One region of the Arthrobacter sp. NicSoilB4 genome, then DNA from elsewhere that is predicted to be linked to it. Evidence: predicted binding sites of a transcription regulator. Region 1 holds the regulator's gene; each other region holds the start of a gene.
The links. The regulator LexA, encoded in region 1, represses DNA repair genes until DNA is damaged. The targets are predictions, from matches to a motif close to TCGAACANNTGTTCGA.
Positions count from the first base shown of each region.

Region 2: a site for LexA is predicted at 1,768-1,783, ahead of uvrA (excinuclease ABC subunit UvrA). Genes of this name have one in related genera too.
Region 3: a site for LexA is predicted at 1,225-1,240, ahead of umuD (translesion error-prone DNA polymerase V autoproteolytic subunit). Genes of this name have one in related genera too.
Region 4: a site for LexA is predicted at 1,476-1,491, ahead of LDO13_RS10240 (DUF6504 family protein). Genes of this name have one in related genera too.

Region 1 is NZ_AP024653.1:1,390,756-1,393,943, forward strand. It holds gene LDO13_RS06215 (ATP-dependent DNA helicase) at 1-870, shown strand, start outside; gene lexA (transcriptional repressor LexA) at 996-1,745, opposite strand; gene LDO13_RS06225 (LysM peptidoglycan-binding domain-containing protein) at 2,087-2,545, shown strand; gene LDO13_RS06230 (histidinol-phosphate transaminase) at 2,668-3,188, shown strand, end outside.
Region 2 is NZ_AP024653.1:2,007,305-2,010,492, reverse strand. It holds gene uvrA (excinuclease ABC subunit UvrA) at 1-1,621, opposite strand, end outside; gene LDO13_RS09030 (GntR family transcriptional regulator) at 1,843-2,244, opposite strand; gene LDO13_RS09025 (ABC transporter ATP-binding protein) at 2,241-3,188, opposite strand, start outside.
Region 3 is NZ_AP024654.1:42,605-45,792, forward strand. It holds gene LDO13_RS18455 (cation transporter) at 1-242, opposite strand, end outside; gene LDO13_RS18460 (metalloregulator ArsR/SmtB family transcription factor) at 239-565, opposite strand; gene LDO13_RS18465 (hypothetical protein) at 639-950, shown strand; gene umuD (translesion error-prone DNA polymerase V autoproteolytic subunit) at 1,255-1,686, shown strand; gene LDO13_RS18475 (Y-family DNA polymerase) at 1,734-3,032, shown strand; gene LDO13_RS18480 (hypothetical protein) at 3,071-3,188, shown strand, end outside.
Region 4 is NZ_AP024653.1:2,276,824-2,280,011, reverse strand. It holds gene LDO13_RS10255 (VOC family protein) at 233-655, opposite strand; gene LDO13_RS10250 (chorismate mutase) at 670-996, shown strand; gene LDO13_RS10245 (hypothetical protein) at 1,008-1,394, opposite strand; gene LDO13_RS10240 (DUF6504 family protein) at 1,562-1,891, shown strand; gene dnaE (DNA polymerase III subunit alpha) at 1,888-3,188, shown strand, end outside.

The sequences.
Region 1 (3,188 bases):
CAGGGCTACTCCCAGCCGGATGAGTCGGCCCCGGCGCTGGTCAATATCGCCCCGCTCAGCGTCGCCGGACGGCTCCGGGAGGGCCTGTTCGCAGACCACACCGTCATCCTGACCTCGGCCACGCTGGCCATAGGGTCCGCTTTCGAACCGGCCGCCGGCGGCCTGGGCCTGGTGGGGCCCGGCGCCCCCAGCTGGACCGGCGTTGACGTCGGCTCTCCGTTCGAATACCCCAAGCAGGGCATCCTGTACGTTGCCAAGCACCTGCCCAAGCCCGGCCGGGGCACGTCCCCGGAAGCGCTTGACGAGCTCGAAAAGCTGATCAGGGCCTCCGGCGGCGGGGCACTGTGCCTGTTCTCTTCACGGCGCGCCGCCGAAGACGCCGCCGAGGCCCTGCGGCCACGGCTGGACATGAGCATCCTCTGCCAGGGGGATTCGACCATGACGGCGCTGGTGAAGCAGTTCGCCGACGAACCGGACACCTGCCTCTTCGGCACCATGTCGCTGTGGCAGGGTGTCGACGTGCCGGGGACGTCCTGCCGCCTCGTGGTGATCGACAGGATTCCGTTCCCGCGGCCCGATGATCCCCTGATGACGGCGCGGTCCCGGGCAGTGGCCCAGGCCGGTGGCAACGGCTTTATGAGTGTTTCCGCGACGCACGCCGCCATCCGCCTTGCCCAGGGCGCCGGCCGGCTGATCCGCACGACGACGGACAAGGGCGTGGTGGCTGTGCTGGACTCGCGGCTGTCCACCGAACGTTACGGGGGATTCCTCCGCGCCGCCCTGCCGCCGTTCTGGCCCACCACGGACCCCGCGATCGCCCTCGCGGCCCTGGAGAGGCTCGCGCAGGAATCAGGGCGGCCCGGGACGTAGCTCCCAGCGGCTGTGGCGTTCCTGCCCGGTTGTCCGGGAGGGAACGCGAAAGGCCCCGTCCGGCGTGAATCGGCGGCGGGGCCCTGTTCGCAGGCAACGGGAGGCCCGGACTGGGAGGCCTGGTCCTAGAGGGAGCGCAGCACCGAGACGACTTTCCCCATGATGACGGCGTGATCGCCGAGGATGGGCTCGTACTGGGTGTTCTGCGGCAGCAGCCAGGTGTGGCCGTCACGCTGGCGGAAGGTCTTTACGGTTGCCTCGTCGTCCAGCAGGGCGGCCACAATGTCACCGTTGACGGCATCGCCCTGGCGGCGCACAACCACCCAGTCACCGTCGCAGATGGCCGCGTCAATCATCGAGTCACCGGCAACCTTGAGCATAAAGAGTTCGCCGTGGCCCACCAGCTGGCGGGGCAGGGGCATAACGTCTTCAACGACCTGGTCGGCCAGGATCGGTCCGCCGGCGGCGATCCGGCCGACCAGCGGCACCATGGCGGTATCCGTGGCACTGGCCAGCTCAGAAACAGACAAGCCGCCCACACTGCGCAGGCCGCTTGGCTTCTCAACCCCTGAAATCTTCGTGGTCCCCTCATCGAGGGTCAACGGCATCAGCACTTCCATGGCGCGCGGGCGCTTGGGATCGCGCCTCAGGTAGCCGAGCTTTTCAAGCTGCGAAAGCTGGTGGGTGACGCTGGAGAGGCTCGCCAGGCCGACGGTATCGCCGATTTCGCGCATCGACGGCGGGTAGCCGTTGTCCGTGACGGAGCGCTGGATGGTCTCCAGGATCTTCTTTTGCCGGACGGTGAGGCTTTTGGGAGGCCGGGCCGCCTGCGGGCTCCGCGCGGAGGCCCTGCCGCCAGTGGCTTGTGCTGCCATGTTCGCCAACGCCTTTCCGTTCCGCCCGGCCGCTGTGGCTGCAGCTGCCGGGAACTTCCGGCCTGAAATGTCAGACCCTGCTGATCAACTGCAGAAGTGGTTGTTCTTTGACTCAAACGTAGGCCAGCCACACAGCTTTTTCAAACATTTGTTCTAGCGAGTCTCGACAATGTTCGTCAATAGGTGCTAAAACAGAACAAGCAGGGTTCGAATATGTGTTCTAGTTTTACGAAGCTCGGGTAGAACGAATCGTTCGGTTCTTTGTTCGAAGGTCAGGCCGGTTCGCGGCGGGTACGTGGAGTACGTCGGGCGGCACAGTATGGTCCAGGAGGGCTCAGTTCATGTCAGCATCAAGCGCGTTTCACGACACTTTCGGCCGCGACGCATTCGGCGACTACGGCCGGCCCGGCACCGGCACCGGCACCGGCACCGGCACAGGTCAGCCCGGCCAGCCCAGCTCCGGCGGGCGTGCCAAGCAGGCACAACAGGCGCCGCTGAGGCTCACCAGGCGGGGGCGTTTCGTCTTCATCGGAGTGCCGCTGATCCTGCTGGCCGCCCTGGTTCTTTCCCTCAGCGGCTTCCTCAATGCTCCGGCAAAGGCGGCGGACTCTGCCGCCGAGCTCTCACTGACTCCCACAGTCACGGTGACGGTGCAGCCCGGTGAGTCCTTGTGGGCCATCGCCGCAGCGGTGGCGCCCGAGCGGGACCCCCGCGATGTCGTCGCCGACATCATCCAGCTGAACAACCTCGAGGCCGCCAGGGTCGTGCCGGGCCAGGCCCTCTTCATTCCGTCCAACTAGTTCCTGCCGTCCAAGTAGCTCAGGGCCCCGTCGGGCCGTCGCCGGGCGCCCCGCAGGCCGCCGGGCCGCCCTGCAAGCGTCACAGTTTCGGGGCACGCGGCGATCTCACTTAAACTGGGCTGGTGACTGACCAGCTAGAGCGCCTGAACCGACTTCCCCTCCGGACGAACCTGCGGGGCCTGACCCCCTACGGGGCACCGCAGCTGGACGTCCCTATCCTGCTCAACGTCAACGAGAACACCCACGGCGTCCCGGCCGACGTCCGCGCCGCCATCTCCGAGGCCGTCACGATTGCCGCCGCCGGGCTGAACCGCTATCCGGACCGTGAATTCACGGAGCTGCGCGAGGCCCTGGCCGAATACCTCGGACACGGATTGGGTGCGGACAACATCTGGGCCGCGAACGGTTCCAACGAGGTTCTCCAGCAGATCCTCCAGGCCTTCGGCGGCCCGGGCCGCACCGCCCTTGGCTTCCCTCCCACGTACTCCATGTACCCGCTGCTGGCTTCCGGCACGGACACCGGGTACATCGCCGGGGTTCGCGCGGATGACTACGGACTGAGTGCCGAATCGGCCGCCCGGCAGGTCCGCGAACTCCAGCCGAACATCGTTTTCCTCTGCTCCCCGAACAACCCCACCGGGAC
Region 2 (3,188 bases), 620 kb from region 1:
GCAGCCGCGTGAGGGTCTCGATCAGGCGCCGGTTGTCGCGCTGGTGCAGGCCGATGGAGGGCTCGTCCAGGACGTAGAGCACACCCACGAGGCCGGAGCCGATCTGGGTGGCCAGCCGTATGCGCTGGGCCTCGCCGCCGGACAGGGTGCCCGACGGGCGCTCCAGGTTCAGATACTCCAGGCCGACGTCGAGCAGGAAGGTCAGGCGGGCCTGGATCTCCTTGAGGACCTGGTTCGCGATCTGGGCTTCACGGCCGGTGAGCACCAGGTGGTCCAGGAAGTGGGCGCATTCGCGCATCGGCAGGGCGGCGACCTCGGCGATCGATTTGCCGTTGATCAGCACCGAGAGCGACGCCGGGTTCAGGCGCGCGCCGTTGCAGGCGGGGCACGGGATCTGCCGCATGTATTCCTCGTACCGGTCGCGGGCAGAGTCCGAGTCCGTTTCGAGGTGCTTGCGGTGGACGTACTGGATGACGCCCTCGAAACCGGTGCTGTACTTGCGTTCCCGGCCGAAGCGGTTCCGGTACTGCACCACGACTTTGTGGTCCTTGCCGTGCAGCACGGTCTGGCGGGCGTCCTCGGAGAGCTTGTCCCACGGGGTGGTCATCGAGAAGCCGAGTTCCTTGGCCAGGCCGTCGAGCAGGCGGTTCCAGTACTCCGTCGTGGCGGTGCCGAGGGACCACGGCGCGATGGCCCCCTCCGAGAGGGACAGTTCCCCGTTCGGGATGATGAGTTCCTCATCCACTTCCAGCTTGGTGCCGATGCCGCTGCAGGCCGAGCAGGCACCGAAGGGGTTGTTGAAGGAGAAGGAGCGGGGTTCGATCTCGTCGATCGCGAGCGGGTGCTCGTTGGGGCAGGCGAGGTGCTCGGAGAAAGCCCTGATCCGTTCGGGATCGTCCGCGTCGAGGTCGACGAACTCGGCAAGGATCCGCCCCTCGGCCAGGCCGAGTGCGGTTTCCACCGAGTCGGTGAGTCGCTGGCTGATGCCTTCCTTGACCACCAGCCGGTCAACCACCACTTCGATGGTGTGCTTGAACTGCTTGCCGAGCTTGGGGGGATCACTGAGCTGGATCAGCTTGTCATCGACCCGGGCCCGCGAGTAGCCCTTGGCCGTGAGCTCCTTGAACAGCTCGACGAATTCGCCCTTGCGGCCGCGGACCACCGGGGCGAGGACCTGGAAACGGGTGCCCTCCGGCAGTTCCAGCAGCTGGTCGACGATCTGCTGCGGTGTCTGCTTCGTGACGGGCTCGCCGCACACAGGGCAGTGCGGGCGGCCGACACGGGCCCACAGGAGGCGCATGTAGTCGTAGATCTCGGTGATTGTGCCCACGGTCGAGCGGGGGTTCTTGCTCGTGGATTTCTGGTCGATGGACACCGCGGGCGAGAGTCCCTCGATGAAGTCGACGTCGGGCTTGTCCACCTGGCCCAGGAACTGCCGGGCGTAGGCGGAGAGCGATTCAACGTAGCGCCGCTGGCCCTCGGCGAAGATCGTGTCGAACGCGAGCGAGGATTTGCCCGAACCCGAGAGCCCCGTGAACACGATCATGGAATCGCGCGGCAGGTCCAGGTCCACGTTGCGCAGGTTGTGCTCCCGCGCGCCCTTGACGACGAGCCGGGACATGTCCGGACGTGTCACCGCGGGGCGGGTTCCGACGGCGCGGCCCGGCTTTGCGGAGCCCTCCGGAACGGCACGCTCCGGAACTGCGGCGGTCTGGGTATCAACGGCTGGATCTTCAGCTACGGCTTTAGGCACGCTACCAATGCTAATCGAAAACTTCTTCGAATATCCATTCCCGGCTGTGTCCCGCGCCGGGGGCCGCCGGCCGTTGTGTTGGTGGCGGCCTACTCGCGGTCGTAGGCGGCGGCGAGCAGCTGGACGGCCTCGGCGAAGCTGGCACCCTGGGCCTTGGCCGAGGCGGCGAATTCGGCGGCGGCTGCGGAAAGCGAGCTCCAGGCCTCGTCCCGGGCGCACACCACCGTCCCGTTCCGGCCCCGCGTCACCACGACGCCGGCGGCCTCCAGTTCCTTGTAGGCGCGCGCCACGGTGTGGGGAGCGACGGCCAGCTCGCCGGCGAGGCTCCGGACCGCGGGGAGCTTCGTCCCCGGCGCGAGGGTCCCGTTGTCGGCGCGTTCAATGATGTTGAGCCGGAGCTGTTCAAACAGGGGGACGGTACTGGCCGGATTGGGCCGCCAGGCACCGGGAAACGGCGCGACTGATGTTGCTGACGTGTCACTGGTCGTCACTGTCCGGGCTCCAGTGCGCTCCTGCGCTGTTCGCGGCGGGCGAACTGCGCCTCGTACAGCTCCACGTAGAGTCCACCCCTGGCCATCAGCTGCTGATGGGTCCCTTGCTCAACGATCCGTCCTTGGTCCATGACCAGAATTAGATCAGCGTCCCGCACGGTGGACAAGCGGTGGGCTATCACGAAGCTCGTGCGGCCCTGCCGGAGCCGCTGCATCGCCTGCCGGATCTGCACTTCGGTGCGGCTATCGACGGAGCTGGTGGCCTCGTCGAGGATCAGGATGCTGCGGCCCGCCAGGTGCGCCCTGGCGATGGAGACGAGCTGGCGCTGGCCGCGGCTCAGTGAGTCGCCGTCGTTGCCGAGCATGGTGGCGTAGCCGCCGGGCAGAGCACGGACGAACTGGTCCACGTGGCTGGCCTGCGCCGCGGCCAGAATCTCCGCTTCGCCGGCGCCGGGCCGCCCATACGCAATGTTGTCCCGGATGCTGCCGGTGAACAGCCAGGCGTCCTGCAGGACCGTGCCGAACCCGGCCCGCAGTTCATCCCGCGGCAATGCCGCGATGTCCGTGCCGTCGACGGTGATCCGGCCGGAATCCAGTTCGTAGAAGCGCATCAGGAGATTCACCACTGTGGTCTTGCCTGCGCCGGTGTGGCCGACGACCGCCACGGTCTGCCCGGGTTCGACGGTGAAGGACAGGTCCTGGACCACGGGCGAGGCGGGGCTGTAGCCGAAGGTGACATGTTCAAAGGCAACCCGGCCCGCGCCGTCCGGCCCTGCCCCGGACGGCGCTGTCACGGGCGGCCCTGCCCCGGCCGGAGCTGCTCCGGACCCGGCGGCTGCCGGGACGGCGGCGGCTGCCGGGACGGCGGAGGCTGCCGGCGGCGGCAATTCCGCGGGGATCTCCGGCGCGTCGAGGAGTTCGAAGACCCGCCCGGCGGACACGAG
Region 3 (3,188 bases), on a different replicon from region 1:
TGCTCACGCCGCTCAGGGTCCTTGGCAGAGAACTGCCATGACAACGCCAGAGCCGAGGTCACTTCAATGACCGAATCCAGCCCGAAGCCGATCAGCGCCGACGAATCCGCGACGCCGCCGGCCCAGAGCGCCACGACAGCCTCGACGACGTTATAGGTGATGGTCGCGGCCGCGAACAGTCTGATCCTGCGGCTCAACACCGCGCGCCGATCCGGACTTGGTGCGTGGATCAGAGTCGTCATGCGAAGCACTCCCCGTCCGGAGCGCAGCACGCCGGGTCCACCGCAAGAACAACACCGATCAGGTCCTTGATGGCGTGGCCAAGCCGGGGATCCGCCAGCTCATAGCGGCTCCGCCGCCCATCAGGAACCGCAACGACCAGGCCGCAGCCGCGCAGGCATGTCAGGTGATTGGACATGCTCTGCCTCGACACCCCCAGCGAATCAGCCAGGTCCGACGGATACGACGGGGCTTCCGAAAGTGCCAAAAGGACACGGGCGCGGGTCGGGTCCGAGACCGCGTAGCCGAAGCGGGCCAGCACGGGCGCCTGAGTGAGGGTTTCCATACAGCCAAAGTACATCCATGACTGTATTCATGCAATTCTGTACTTTGAGCCGACACGTGGAGATACTGGTGGGATGAACTACGAGTTGCGGATCATTCCCGAATGCCCGAACAGCACTCCGGCCCTGGCACTGTTCCGCCGGGCCCTGGCAGCCGAAGGCGTCAGCGGAGACGTGCTCGTTGTGGAATTGACCAGCGACGAGCAGGCCGAGGCCCTGGGCTTTCACGGCTCCCCATCCTTCATCGCGGAAGGCCGCGATCTGTTTCACTCGCCAGCGTCGCCGGCCCTGGCATGCCGGGTTTACCGAACCCCCGGAGGACTTGCAGGCTTGCCGCCGCAGGCAGATCTTCAAGCCGCAATCCACTCAACACTTTCCACTGCGTAGGCAGGCGTAGCTCACGCGAATTGCAATCAGGCAGCCGCACGAACTGTCAGGCTCATTCGGTGGGCCGGCATCGACGCTCAGGTCACGCGCCGGTCATGAAAGGCCGAAAATACTTTCGAAGAGAACCGCAGCTGCGAACCCGACTGCTAACTTCAAAAGACGCCTGTTGCGACGTTGGTGAGAACCCGCCCTGTCCCCACTGGCGTTCAACCCTGACGGCCGGCGGCCATTCCCCCGACTGGTGGTTCCTGTCAGTCCCGGGAGTTATGATTATTCGAAGATATATTCGAATAAAAGGTGTGTTGTGGGCGTTGTTGTTGGTCCCCGCGTGATAGATGCGGGCGCATCGTTGTTGTCGGTGCTGATCTCTCCGGTCGCTGTTGCGGCCGGGTATCCCTCGCCCGCGCAGGACTATTTTGATGGCCGGATCGATTTGAATGAGCACCTGATCAAGGACGTCACGAGCACCTATGTCGTGCGGGTCTCCGGGGACTCGATGACCGGCGCCGGGATCAGCGACGGGGACGAGCTGATCGTCAACCGGGCCCTGGAACCGGTGGACGGGTCCGTGGTCGTCGCCGTCCTGGACGGGGAGCTGACGATCAAACGGCTGCGGATCGCGGGTACACGGGTGGTGCTGCAGGCGGAGAACCCGGCTTACCCGGACATCCGGGTGCCGTCCTTGTCCGACCTGGTCATCTGGGGCGTCGCTACCCGGTGCCTGCACCATGTTTAAGTGGCGCTATTGCGTTAAACGGGAAATCTGCCGGCGCGAGGCCGGCAATGTCTAAACCGACTCTCATGCGGCTGATGCCGCAGATCGCGCACGTGGATGTGAACTCTTTCTATGCCTCGGCCGAGCGTGCGTTCGACCCGTCCTTGGAGGGCCGGCCCGTCATCGTGCTCTCCAACAATGATGGCTGTGCCGTCACCCGGTCCCCAGAGGCCAAAGCGCTCGGTATCGCCATGGGTGAGCCGTGGTTCAAACTCGCCCCGCGGGCCAAGGAATGGGGACTTGTTGCCCTCTCGAGCAACTACGAGCTCTACGGGGACATCAGCGCCCGGGTCATGGAGCTGCTCGGCAGGTACAGCGCCTGGCTGGAGGTGTACAGCATCGACGAGGCGTTCCTCGGAGTCAAAGGCACCCCGGAGGAACTCCGGGCCCTGGGCCGGACCATGAAGGCGACCGTGCGGCGGAACGTCGGCGTTCCGGTCTGTGTCGGGATCGCGCCCACGAAGACCCTGGCGAAGCTGGCGAATAAATGGGCGAAGAACAACCCGGCCTTCGACGGGGTCTGCCACTGGGACTCCGTTCCCGTCCCGGAAAGGGAAGGGCTGATGCGCCGATTGTCGGTGATAGAGATCTGGGGTGTCGCCACCCGGCTGACCAAACGCCTCAACGCCCTGGGAATTCACACCATCCTTGACCTGTCCCGGGCGGATCCGGTGATGATCCGGGACCGCTTCTCCGTGGTCATGATGCGCACCGTCCTGGAACTGCAGGGCACCCCCTGCATCCCGATGGAAGAAGAACGCATTGGGAGGGACCAGCTCATCTTCTCCCGCTCCTTCGCCACCCCCATCACCACCGCCGCCGGGATCCGGCAGGTCATGAGCGTCTACGGCCAGCAGGCCTCGGCCCGGCTGGCCAAACACGGCCTCCAGGCCAAGGTCCTCACCGCGTTCGCCGGCACCTCACACTTCAACCCCAACGACACCTCCTACCCCTCGGTCTGCGTGCCACTGCCGATGCCCACCGCGGACCCCGTGATCCTGACCAAAGCCGCCCACGCCCTCCTCCCCCGCATCTGCGAGGGCATCCGCTACGCCAGGGCCGGGATCATGGTCACCGACCTGAGACCCTCCGGCAACCAGGCACCCCTGGCCCTGTTCGAAAACGCACACGAGGAACGCCACATCGGGACACTGCTGGAAGACATCACCCGCCGGTACGGGCGCGGCTCCATCGGCATGGGCCACGGCGGCATCCGGGGCGGGCCGGACTGGACCATGAAACGGGACATGCTCTCCCCCCGCTACACCACACACTGGGACGAACTCCCCCTCGTAAAAGCCGCCTAATACACCCGCACGACAGCACCACGAAAGAACGCACCCCCATGACCACCACCATCGAAGCCCCCGCCCAGACCCACGGTCTTCAGGTCCGGACCGACCCGACAGGCAAACCCCTCGCCATCCGCCACGACGGCCAGATCTGGCTCGTTGATCCCGACA
Region 4 (3,188 bases), 890 kb from region 1:
TATTGGTCCCGTGGACTGGGCTCCGCACTGTTCCTGGCCTCGGTGGAGGGGCTTCGCGCCATGGGCTATGAACGTGCGTAACTCTGGGTCGCTGACGGAAACGGCCGCGCCATCCGCTTCTAGGAAAAAGCATGGCTGGTGCCCGGACGGCCGGACCAAGCAGGATGCCCGCTTTGATCCGCCGCTGCCCGTCGGGGAGCCAGCATCCCCGAAGGCCCGGGGGAGGCGCGGGTCAGAGTGTGACTTTTCCGCCGCCGTCGACCCCCCAGCTGGGATTGAAGGCGACCTCCCAGCGGTAGCCGTCGGGATCGGCGAAGTAGCCGGTGTAGCCGCCCCAGGACTGGGTCTTAGGCTCGGCGATGATCGCCGCTCCGGCGGCCTCGGCCTCCGCCATCACCCAGTCGACTTCCGCAGCGCTGCCCAGGTTGTGGCTCAGGGTGATGGAGGGAACGCCGGCGGGGGGATCAACGGCAGCTTCGGCCTGCATCTGCCCGGCATCCCAGAGCGAGAGGATGAGGCCGTGGTTGGCCTGGATGAACAGGACCTCGCCCCGGACTTCCCGGTGGACGGGCCAGCCCAGGCCATCTACATAGAAACTACGGGAGGCGTCAACACTGCGGACTCCCAGTGAGATTAAATCGACTCGTGGCTGCATCATTCGATACTGTCATGCACATGTCCACAAATCACCAAGACGAAAAAGCTGCCAAGGCCGACCGGGAGCAGCTCGCTGCTGTGCGGGTGGCCGTGGACGAGGTGGACGAGCAGATCGTGTCGCTGATCGGCCGCCGCGAGCGCCTGATCCGGATCGCCGGAACCCTCAAGGCCGACAGCGCCGAAGTGCGTGCCCCGGGCCGGGTGGAGCGGGTTATCGAGCATGTCCGCGCCACGGCGGAACAAAAGGACATCGACGTCGACCTTGTAGAGAAGACCTACCGTGCCATGATCGACGCGTTCATCACGCTCGAGCTGGAAGTCTACAAAGCCAGCTCCTAGAGCGTGGGGGCCTAGAGGGCCTCCGCCACCGGGACGTTTGCCTGGTAGTCGCGGCCGTCGCAGTCGCTGAAGGCCGTCATGAGGTGCCCCTTGGCCAGGCCCATGATGGTGCTGAGCGGAAAGTGCCCGGTAATGGTGTTGCCGGAGTGCTCCACTCCCTTGAGGTCAAAGTTCTCCTCTGTGCCGTCATGACTGAAGCAGTAGAAGGACACGGCTTCCCCGTTCATGAACTCGATCCCCATTCGTCGCTGGTGGGAATGATCCGGGGTCGCGGCTACCAGCCCCACCACGTAGGCGCCCTGGCCGGGGATGTTTCCGTCTATATCGAACTTCGCCACCAAGGACGTGTCCTCGGCGGCGATGCTGACGTGCTTCAGAAGTGCGTTATGGGAGCTCATGGCTCAATCCTGCTACCTGTGCCTGCGTCCGTCCACCCCTGATCTAGGTTTTGCCCCGGCACCGTCGTAGACTGGAACTGTTCGAAAATATGTTCGAACGGTTGCTGGCTGCTATAGCCAGATTGTTAGGCCAGATGGTTCTTGCAGATGGTGGTCCGGGAGGCGCGATGGGCATGTTCAGCGAGTCGGTAGACGTCGTCTGCACACCCTCAGGCCAGCCCCTGGAGCTGGACTGGGCGGGCCGGCACTACGCCGTCTGCGCCGAACCGGTCCGCTGGTTTGAGCGCCGCCAGTGGTGGGCGGAAGAGCAGCGGGCGCCGCTGGGCAGCGGCCCGGGACTCGTGGACCATGAGATCTGGCGGGTCCAGGTGCGCCGGGCAGGTTCCCCCGACCCCGAACCCCTCACCCTTGACCTCACCCGGCATGTCGGCAGCGGACGCTGGCGCCTGCTGCGGATCCATGACGCCCTGCTTCACCGGAAGCCCGAATCAGCATGAGCTTCACCCATCTCCATGTCTCCACCGCCTTCAGTGCCCACTATGGGGTCTCCTGGCCGGATGAGCTGGCGGCCGCCGCCGCAGCAGACGGGGCGACGGCGCTCGCCTGCACTGACCGCGACGGCCTCTACGGGACGGTCAAGCACCTGAGGGCCTGCATGGCGGCCGGGCTGGACCCGGTCGTCGGGGTGGACCTTGCGGTCTTTGACGACGACGGCGACCTCCGCACCCAGGTGGGGGGACGCGTCGTCGTGCTGGCCCACGGGCACAACAACGGTGCCGGCTACCGAGCACTGTGCCGGCTGATCTCCGATGCGCATGCCCGCACCACGGGCAAAGCCGGGGGAGTGGTGCCCGTCGCCGTTACCCGGGCTGAGCTGGCCTCCCGCACCCTGCACCCTGAAACGCTCAAGCCGGTGCTGACCGTGCTGATTGGACCCGACTCCGACGTGGGACGCGCCATGGGCGGGAGGCGCTACCTGCGCCCCCGCACCCTGTTCAAGCGCTGGCTCGACGCCATGCCGCCCGGAACCATCGCCGCCGAGGTGGTCAGCCAGCTCAGCCCGCCCGGGGAACCGCTGAGCACCGCCCACGCGGTACGGATGCTCAAGCTTGCCGCCGAACACGGGGTCCCCGCCGTGCTGAGCAACGCCGTGCGGTACGTGGCCGAGGACGGGGCGGCCACCGCGGATGTGCTGGATTCGGCCCGCACCCTGAAATCGCTGCCCGAACTTTCCGCCGCCCCGCTGCTGCAGCCCAACGGGCAGGGCTGGCTCAAATCCGCGGCGCAAATGCTCCAGCTCGGCAAGGAGATCATGCACGCCGCCGGATACGGCGCCGCTGACCTCAAGAGCCTTATGGCCCAGACGGAGGCGCTCGCGGACCGCTGCCGGATGGACCCAGTGACGGACATGGGGTGGAAACAGCCGGTAGTACCGGAAGCCTCGGTGATCGGGATCGCCGGGGACGCCCTCGTGGAGCTCACCCTGCGGTGTGAAGCCGGCATCAGCCGGCGGTTCCCCGGGATCACGGGCAAAGCCGCCGGGGAGCTGCGCTCGCGGCTGGAACACGAGCTGCGGATCATCGACAGCCTGGGCTTCGCCGCATACTTCCTGACCGTCGCCGAAGTTTCCCGGATGATCCTGGACATGGGGGTCCGGGCCGCAGCCCGAGGTTCGGGGGCATCCAGCCTGGTCAACTACCTGATCGACGTCAGCCAGGTGAATCCGCTGCAGCACGATCTGATCTTCGAGCGCTTCCTCTCCCGGGACCGCGCCACCCTGCCGGACATCGACAT